Regions from separate parts of the Paenibacillus sp. ACRSA genome, predicted to be linked through region 1. Evidence: riboswitches for the same ligand, from Rfam matches in the RefSeq annotation. Region 1 holds a riboswitch; each other region holds the start of a gene.
The links. Region 1 has a riboswitch for cyclic di-AMP ahead of MH215_RS08730 (C40 family peptidase). Riboswitches for the same ligand answer to the same signal wherever they lie in the genome.
Positions count from the first base shown of each region.

Region 1 (3,282 bases):
ACCATCGTTTACGAAAGGAATTGTGACCGATATTATGGTATCTCGTGAATATATTCATGAGAATGATCGTATTTTGTTCATAGACGATATTATTGCTAATGGGGATGCAGCTCGCGGTGTAATCAAGATTATTGAACGCTCTGGGGCTGAATTAGTTGGTTTCGGTGTAGTCGTCGAAAAATGTTTTCAAGTAGGAGCACGAACCATCCGTGAACAGGGAATCCCTGTTGAAGCCTTGGTACGTATTCGTTCCCTGAACGAAGGAAGCATTCAGTTTGACGATAACGAAATGTGACATTTTAAAGGAAAAGGGCCTATTTTTTGAACAATGCCTTTGCATGACCGCAGAATTCATTTATAATGGGGTTATGTTAGGGAGAGGAGGCAACACCATGGGGAACCAACCGGCAACAGAACAATTTTTTATTGATAAGCTGGCGGAATCGAAAGTTCATTTTGAACGTGCCCTGGATTGTAAACATACGGAATTCGATGACCTTTATCCCTATATGATTGAACATCCTCAATTTTTCTGGTACAAACGCTATGTTGCCTGGTCAGAACTTCTGACGATTGTAGGCTTGTGTGAAGAGTTGTCCTTCTCTTGGAAAGAGCAATTTACACCGCATCAAGTGGAGTACCTTGAAGAACGTGTGATGTCCGCCAAAGTGCTTGATTTTTGGTTTGAGAAGAATGACAGCAAAGAGCACGCGCAGCGGTAAATTTCAGTCGGGACATACGCTTCGTATGACATGACAGTCCAATACAGTCACGTGAGACCTAAATGAGTTGTCATTTAGGTCTCTTTTTGTAAATTAATTTGGAACATAGGAGCCATAGACATGATTAGTGATACAGAGCTGGATGCCCTGCGTTTGTCAGGTGAAAAGGTTAGAGTGGTAAGGGACGAGCTTGAGTCCAATGATGTCACAGGAATTGTTGTTGCTTGGGATGGAGAGCAGGTACTCATTCGTCGGCAGAATCGGCGTGTGGTTAAGCTCGATCGAAGTTATCGCTATCAGTTGTTTAGCGAGCCGCGTCAGAGTCCACTTAGCGAGTAGGAAATGAGCTAACGGGATTTACCATCATACCATTGGCATAATCGATTCGCTCAGGAGAAAGGATAGTTACAGTGAAGGATGTGGAACTATCTCCGAGAGGGCGTGCAATGATATGACATTGATGAATGAAAAGGTTCATGCGTATAAAGATCAGATTGGTGAGTTGAGCGATGTGTTACCGGGAGTGGTGAAGTCTTACCATGAGTTTACGGGAGAATGCTTTCAGCCAGGAGCCATTGATGCCAAAACGAAACAATTAATTGCCTTGGGCATTGGCTTATTTGCGAATAACGAAGTGTGTACCTTCTATCACGTGGAGGAAGCTCGTGCGAAAGGCGCTACCGATCAGGAGATCATGGAGACCGTTGCTGTTGCGGGTGCCGTAGGCGGCGGTCATGCACTATCCCAGGGTGCAATGCGCGTACAGAAGGCGCTCCACTAAGTAGAATGGAGCTATACAAATGAAAATAAGGACTTATTCCTTGGCAAATGCTACGGGAATAGGTCCTTATTTATGTACATCGAAGTTATATTATATTTTTCCAATCATTTTATTATACATAAACTGCCCGGTAACTCGGCGAGCTGTGACATAACGGTCTTTGAAGTAAGGGTTAGACAATTTGGTGATGCTGACCCCTTTGCTGCTTGAAGCATGTGCGAATTGACCGCCACCGATATAAACGCCTGTGTGTGAAACGCCATTGCCCATTGTGTTGAAGAAAACAAGATCTCCTGTGCGAAGATTCGCTTTGGATACTGGAGTTCCTGCTTTGGCTTGCTGCTGAGAAGTACGTGGTAGATCAATACTATATTTATCAAAGAGATATCTCATAAATCCAGAACAATCGAAGCCGGCCATGGTTGTACCGCCCCATTTGTAAGGAATGCCTGTCATGTTATTAACGACTGTATTGATTGTGCTTGCCTCTGTACTTGTTGCACCTGATGTAAATAGTACTGCTGCTCCAAAAATGGAGATGATAAGTTTTTTCAAAATCAATGTTCTCCCTTCGTTGCCTACGGAGTTAGCTAAGGGTTCGGTAGAAGGTTCCCTATATTTCCTATGTATAAGAATAATTCACCCAAAATGGTTCCCCCGTTTTCAAACATGAAACTCGGCAAATGAATAATTAAGTTTTTGTAACCTTTTGAAACTATATTGCATATATGCGTAAATGTCAAACCCATCTTAATACCTTCTTTATCGCCCAATGTTAACGGAACTATTGATTTTTATGAAGAATAAACACGAAATGACAGCGAAACTAATTACAAAAAAGTAATATGTGATTCAAATCCAAACTGGAGTGTATATCACTCGAGGTTTGTCATGTGCAGTTTGAACTATTCTGATCGATACAATAATCGCGGAATGTTACAAGATGTTGCATTAATTGACAAAGTTATTTTTTTTGCATAAGATCGTTCTATCCAATCCACATATTGGATAAAAGTATAGTAGTTATAATTTAATTCAAATAAAGGAGCTGATGGAGAGGGGTGTAATTATAGGGCGAGAGTAAATAGAATGAAGAATTGAATGATTTCAATAATAAAGGGGAGTGTGTGATCATTTTGAATACAAAAACAAAGTTAGTTACATTAGTTCTAGCATTTTCAATGGTATTTTCTGCGGTAGGTATGATCATTCAACCGGTTAGTACTGTATCTGCTGCGGATGCTTCAGGAACAACAGCAAGCATATCCGATATTTTGAAGAATCAACGAGCCGATGGTGGCTGGAGAAAAGAATATAAGCAATCAACTGGTGAGTGGGCGAAATCTACGATCGACAATAAAGCTACATACTCAGAAATTAGAAGACTAGCCAAAGAATTTAAAAAGACAAACGACCCACGTTATTCTGCTGCCGCGATCAAAGGGATTAATTTTTTGCTGAATATGCAATATTCCAATGGTGGATGGCCTCAAGTTTATCAAAGTTCTGGTTATCACAAACATATTACTTATAATGATGATGCGATGATTAATGTAATGTACATGCTGGATGAAGTAGCGACGCGAAAAGGTGACTTCTCCTTTATCGACAGCAACCTTGCCAATCGTAGTAAAAATGCGGTTGCTAAAGGTGTAGATGCGATTCTGAATACACAGGTGGTTTCAGGTGGCAAGCTCACAGCATGGGGACAACAGCATGATTCAAGCACACTGAAGCCTGCAGGTGCAAGAATCTATGAAGTACCATCATTAACAGCTG
Region 1 covers NZ_JAKRNP010000002.1:851,960-855,241, reverse strand. Annotated here, with positions in the region: gene MH215_RS08750 (xanthine phosphoribosyltransferase) at 1-295, shown strand, start outside; gene MH215_RS08745 (hypothetical protein) at 393-722, shown strand; gene MH215_RS08740 (hypothetical protein) at 843-1,061, shown strand; gene MH215_RS08735 (carboxymuconolactone decarboxylase family protein) at 1,174-1,503, shown strand; gene MH215_RS08730 (C40 family peptidase) at 1,594-2,058, opposite strand; cyclic di-AMP (ydaO/yuaA leader) riboswitch at 2,064-2,195, opposite strand; gene pelA (pectate lyase) at 2,631-3,282, shown strand, end outside.

Region 2 (3,282 bases), on a different contig from region 1:
TATGCTCGCCAGCAATGAATTTGAGGAGGCTTGGTTAGACGAAGGATTCACCTCTTATGCAGAGGATAAATTAATGGAGCAGGAATATGGTCTAATCCCTAACCTACCCGTTCAAGCGGGTTTGATCACGTCTCCAGCCCCGTTGACACAGGAAGCATGGAAGTTTGATTCACAGAACCATTATGCAGCGAATGTGTATACACGAGGTAAGCTTGTCTTGCTCGGTATCGAACAACAAGTCGGCTCCAAAACAATGGAACGCATCCTCTCTACTTATGTGAAGAAGTATCGTTTCAAACATCCTACTTCAACAGATTTTCAAAAGGTCGTGGAGCAAGTTACTCGCACTTCATGGTCTACGTATTTTGATCAATATGTATATGGTGATGGGATGGCGGACTTTGCTGTGGAGAAGATCAGCGTAACTCCGATTCAGAAGGGCGATCAAGAGGTGTACGAATCCTCTGTGACCATTCAGAAAAAAGGAAGCAATTATATGAAGGTTCCTGTGCGAATTGTGTTCGAGGATGGGCATATCGTGAATAAACAATGGAATGGAAACGAGGAGCGGATCACATATAAGCTTACCTATACTTCTCCGGTTTCTTGGGCCATGACCGACCCTCTGTACACTGTGGTATTAGAGACTCGTCATATGGACAATTTCCTGAAAGCTAATCTGGACGAATCATCCAAATTCCGCTGGAGTTTGAGCGCAACCAAACTTATTGAAGCTATTTTCGGAAGTCTGTCATGGTGAGGTGGAGACAGTGAAAGCAAAAATACGTGAAGGCTGGTTTCTCGTCCGTCAGCATATATTCATAGCCGCACTACTATTTATCTATCAATTAGTATGGGGGTACTTTATCTATCGATTAGTGCAGTCGGCGGTTGTCCCGCTGTTGCTTCGATATCCTGGCACGGATGCTGGAGAGCTCAGTACCCTTTTGTTCAAAATGGAAAGTCAACTCAGCCTCTCTACTCATCCCGAGGTTCATCGGTATCTATGGATTCTTGGAGCTATGCTGCTGCTGCGCATGTTAATCACTCCCCTCATCCAAGCAGGGCTGTTGTACTCATTACAACACTTTAATCAATCGGAGGAACGAACTCCTTTTGTCCGTGGTATCAAAGTGTTGTGGAAACCCATGTTGCTGCTGCACTTCATCCGAACGTTGTTGATGTTGTTGCCGGCCTACTGGCTTGTGCCCACACTATTCGCCACTCTAATGGATGGGTTCCATTCATTACAACTGTTACTGCCGGGTATTCCGTATGTTGTCGGTTGGATCGTGTACGGCTGGATTATTCATCACGTGATGTTATACATGCAGTTCGGTGCATCAGCTCCAGATGGAGAAGGCCGAGCACGCGGTGCATTATACGCTCTATGGATTGCGCTTCGTCATATCGTTCCTGTGATTGGCATCGCCTTGCTTCTGGGGGGGCTTCATCTGCTCATCTTCGGTGCCTTCACTTCGGCATCCTGGTTCTTAACAGGGCTAGCTGGCCTTATATTACAGCAAACGTATCCTCTAGCTCGCTGTCTTATGTCTCTATGGAAGATATGTGCCCATTTCCGCTTATGGCAATCCAAGTCGACTAAAAGTTGATTCAAACAGGTTAAAATTTGTTACCATCTCTATGTCACATAAACGCAATGATAACGCTTCACAAAAGGAAACCTCAACCTTTCCCCGTCAAAGGTCGAGGTTTTTTTTGCTAATTTTACTGCTAAACGTTGCCAAATCAATGTACCTCTGGTACAATAATCGCAGTGAGTTTTTAGTAACAACTTTGTAATATTTACCTTCATATTTGTAACTACTTAAAATTTAATCGTCATTTCTTGATTTTACAGGTGCACAACTAGCATAGCCAAATTCCTAGCACCTGGGAAGCGGGGGAACCAGTTATGGGTGAATTGATCTTGCTACAGAGGGATCATAGGGGACCTTCAACCGAATCCTTAAGCTAACCTCGCAGGCATTGGAAGGGGTATATCTCTTGTTCAAGAAGAAACTAACCGCAGCTGTACTTAGCCTCACATTCGCATTATCGCTTGGAGCTGGCAGCGCGTTCGCAGATTCAAAAATGGATGAAGTAATTGACTCAGCAATGGGAACTACATACAAAAGCGGGGGAACAACGCTTAACGGCTTTGACTGCTCTGGATTTACACGGTATGTATTCGACAAGCTTGGGATTGATTTGGCACGCCAATCAAGCTCCCAATTCGACATGGGTGATTCCGTTTCCCGTTCAGAAATGAGACCTGGCGATCTAGTATTCTTTAATACTTCCGGCAGTGGAGTATCACACGTAGGAATTTTCGTTGGAGAAGGTAAGTTTGCACACTCCTCTTCTTCCAAAGGCGTTACCATTAGCGCACTGAGCGAAAACTACTGGGCTAACCGCTATGTTGGCGCTAAACGTATTATGAGCACGGACGCGTATGAAACACTCGCACGTGACTAGGGACAAGCTGAGCAACATCATACTGTAACCAAGCATAACAGAACCGCCCGATCCATTCTCCGCAGGAATGTATCCGGCGGTTTTTTTGTGCTTCTTCGTCCGTGCCCTTATGATGTTTTTACCCATCCTATTGTAATATAAACGTAATGAACTGATCTTTTGTTTCAATTTTTTTCTATTTTACGAAGACTTGCCAAAACTACACCACGTTCTGTAGAGTAATGTTAGGAATATCTATACATTGACACATGATCTGTAGGATCCATCCCCATTCAAGAGCTTGTTCGGTTTTGAAGAGGTACCTATCCTACAAATGAGAGGAGCGTGCAGTAAGTATGGACGAAGCTTCTGTGACGTTTCACGTTAAACCTATGGAAGAAGAACACGCTCAGCAGATATGCAGTTGGCAATACAACCCACCTTATAATATTTATAGCTGGCTTCCTTGGGAACAGATGAAGGCACTTGAAGTCGAATTTGGAGATTTGCAGCTAAGGAAAGACCAATATGCTGTCATTTGGGGCGAGAATGATGAAATCTGCGGTTTTGCACAGTTCTTCCCGCTGGTCGGAGTCACCCGAATTGGACTAGGTATGCATCCCGAACGATGTGGTCACGGCCAAGGTGTTGAATTTGTGTCTGCGATTGTACAAGAAGCCATTCGCAGGAATCCCTCAAATGAAATTGATTTAGAAGTGCTCACCTGGAACACAAGAGCCATCCGGGTCTATGAAAAGGTTGGTTTTATCACCCAAGATACATACGAACGTCAGACACCTACTGGCTTGCAACCTTTTTATTGTA
Region 2 covers NZ_JAKRNP010000023.1:27,664-30,945, reverse strand. Annotated here, with positions in the region: gene MH215_RS28445 (M1 family metallopeptidase) at 1-760, shown strand, start outside; gene MH215_RS28440 (hypothetical protein) at 771-1,613, shown strand; cyclic di-AMP (ydaO/yuaA leader) riboswitch at 1,867-2,004, shown strand; gene MH215_RS28435 (C40 family peptidase) at 2,008-2,478, shown strand; gene MH215_RS28430 (GNAT family N-acetyltransferase) at 2,814-3,282, shown strand, end outside.
Region 2: another riboswitch for cyclic di-AMP. It lies ahead of MH215_RS28435 (C40 family peptidase); the one in region 1 lies ahead of MH215_RS08730 (C40 family peptidase).

Region 3 (3,282 bases), on a different contig from region 1:
CCTTATTGGCGATGATTTTCCGTATCCGCTCACCAGCATGATCTGGGTCGGTCAGAACAATGACACCTCTCCGCTCCTGAGCAAGTGCAATACGCTTCAGAATCCGCTGATTAATGGCTGAGCCGCCTGTTTCAATGGTATCCGCCTGAACGGCGCGTCGAATCGCCACCGTATCGTCACGGCCTTCAACCACGATCACTTCTTTTATCATGTTCCAATTCTTCCTTTCTAACGCAAAAAGAAGAGGAATATCCCTCTTCTCTGGCAAACGGCGGGCGAGACTGAATTCAGACCCTCCCGCCGCATATTCCGCATGAATCATTCATGCCTTATATTTTATAGCATTCCCATTTCAAAGTAAAACGATTTTAGTTCGCTTCCGGCTTCACCGGACCGATCACATAGACCGTCTTGCCTTTTTTGCGACCGAAGTTAATGGCATGCTTCACACTGTCATAATATACGTCAATCTTATTACCTTTGATAGCTCCGCCCGTATCTTCAGCACGACGGAAACCGAGACCTTCAATGTATACCCACCAGCCGATTGGAATGACTTTCGGATCCACCGCAATGGTGCGACCTTCTGTTACCCGAGTACCGGAGGCTGTTTTGGTGCCAATGCCAGGCTCTTCTGAAGAGTATGCTGTCATAGACACATTTTTGAGAACTTTAGAATATTTAAAAGAAGTACCTGAAACGGTAATGACTTTGCTGCCCGAGGCAGAGGGTTTATCCGAGTTCGATGATGCCGTTTTTGTTGCTGTTTTTGTCTTCGAAGTGCTAGCCGATACTGTTTGGATCTCAGGCTCCTTCACGACAGGTGCAGGTTTAGCTTTGGTTCCGACAGCGATGACTTTATCTACACGATTCGTCGCAACCGACTTACCAACCATCTTTTTGGAGACTAATTCTCCATCTTGGAACACTTTCTCAATGTGTTGTACGAGTGTACCTTCTTTACCACTTACGATGACGCGGTTATCACCTTTGTACAAGCTTGGGTCAGCCGTTTTGATGACTTTGAATGCGATGGGCTGTTCCACATCAACTGTACGCTTTGTTACACGCACTACACGGATTTTCATATCCTCTTTGATTGAACTTCCGAGTGCAGGGTAAACTTTATCATTACTTGCAATTTCAATACCTGACTTTTGAATGACCTCTTCTACCGAAGCATCGGTTGTATACAGAGTCTTGGTGTCTCCGTCTGCCGTAATATTTACTGGAATGGCCCGCTCAATAACGATGCGGTCTCCATCTGCAATCGCCCCATTTAAGGGCATGGATACCTGATCGTGAGGGCTGACTGTGATTGACTGCTCCTCTAACAATTCTTGAAGCATTCCTGTACGAGTCTCTACTGCCTGAGCTTTGCCATCGATAACCAGCGAAATTTGTTTTCCGGCCTGACCATATACGACTAACAAGATCATGATTGTAAGCGCAATTGAGAATATCGCGATCAATGCCATTTGACGCATGTTCTCATGCTTCCACCGTAACGCGAAAGACTTACTGGATGATCGTGACTCATGGGTCTCTTCTGTTTGGAATGTGCCCACTTCTCCGTCCTCCTTCATAGCCTCGCCGTCTAGAGTAATGCATGATGTCTTTGACGCGACTATACCTGATTTTCTACAGAACAAGGATTAGATCAACCTAGCCGGTTCTGCACCATGAATCAATCTTCGCAACATGATGTCATCCTCCTGAATACTTACCGTATGATGACAGTATTTCTTTTATTCAAAAACAAAAAAAGCCAAAGAAAGAGTGTAAGAGGACTCTTTCGTGGCTTCCGAATGATTTTGAATATCGGAAATTCATGCACGAGGTTGCCTCTCTTTTTCCGCTTGCGAGGTTAGCTGTCGGGTTCGGGCGAAAGAGAGCCGCCCTATCTCCGGTCACCCGCTCATGGCGGATGCCCTTGAATTCACCCCGAGACCCAAAGAAGAAATCAAATAGTGCTTCGCAGATCATTCCGCTGCTTTTGGGTCAGCGAACGATGCGCACCGGCTATATTCACCGATGTTTAAGCCCTATTGGTTCCCCCGCTCTCCGATAACGGAGACTCAGCGAGATCGATTCATGAAAGTAATGTTGTTCATCGGAAAGTGTCCCTTTGTTCATCCCCCGAACATCTGTCCAATTTTCCGCACAACAATTCACTGAAAAGATGATATCCTGTTTCGATGCATGTTGTAAAGCGTTGTTCAAGTACGTTTTTCTAAATATTTGGTTAAAATATTGTAATATTCTTGATTTATTTGGATCAAAAAGCAAATTACCTCCGCATAGCTCACTTTTTCATCCCATTTGCTCTAGTTTTTAACGAATACCAAATCGTTCCATGGCATTTTTGGTGGTTATTGCGGCAATTTCCTCTAGCGAAATGCCTTTAATTTCCGCAGCTGCTTCTGCAACCAGACGTACATGCGCTGTCTCATTTCGTTTACCGCGAAATGGATGTGGAGTCAAATAAGGAGCATCGGTTTCAAGGAAGAATCGATCCATCGGAACCTTCTCCAGTACCTCTTTGGGTTGCTTCGCATTTTTGAACGTAATCGGCCCCCCGAACGAGAGGTGAAACCCGAGATCTAGACATTGTTTCGCTGTTTCCCAGCTACCTGAGAAGGAGTGCATTACTCCGCCAACGTCCCCAGCCTTTTCTTCCCGCAAAATTTTCACGATGTCCTCATGCGCATCCCGATTATGAATGACGATGGGCATGTTCAACTCACGAGCTAGTCCAATCTGTTGTCGTAATACACGCTGTTGCACATCCTTTGGTGATGTATCCCAATGATAATCTAAACCAATTTCGCCAATCGCAACGACTTTTTCATGCTTGCATAAAGATGCAATCCATTCCAAGTCACCCTCTTGCATCGTAATCGCGTCCACGGGATGCCACCCAACAGCTGCGTAAATAAAGTCATATGTCTCGGCTAATTTCATAGTGGATGGGATCGTTTCTCGGTTAAAACCGACATTAATCATACGGCTAATTCCTGCATCAACAGCTCTTTGAATCATAGCTTCACGATCCTCGTCGAATTGGGGCGCATCTAGATGGGTATGGGTGTCGAATAACATCATGTTTCGTTCTCCCTTTCTGTCGAATCAGAATAAATAGGCTGTCTATTCACGCTTATGCAATGTGCAACCATATCTGATTAATTTTATTTGAAAAAAGTAAATTTTTAGGGTGGATAAAATTAGCCTATACAGGTTTTTTCAATCCATTTGACCCTAACTAACTACAATATGTGGGAT
Region 3 covers NZ_JAKRNP010000019.1:14,689-17,970, reverse strand. Annotated here, with positions in the region: gene rnmV (ribonuclease M5) at 1-211, opposite strand, end outside; gene MH215_RS27040 (3D domain-containing protein) at 369-1,568, opposite strand; cyclic di-AMP (ydaO/yuaA leader) riboswitch at 1,841-2,094, opposite strand; gene MH215_RS27035 (TatD family hydrolase) at 2,335-3,105, opposite strand.
Region 3: another riboswitch for cyclic di-AMP. It lies ahead of MH215_RS27040 (3D domain-containing protein); the one in region 1 lies ahead of MH215_RS08730 (C40 family peptidase).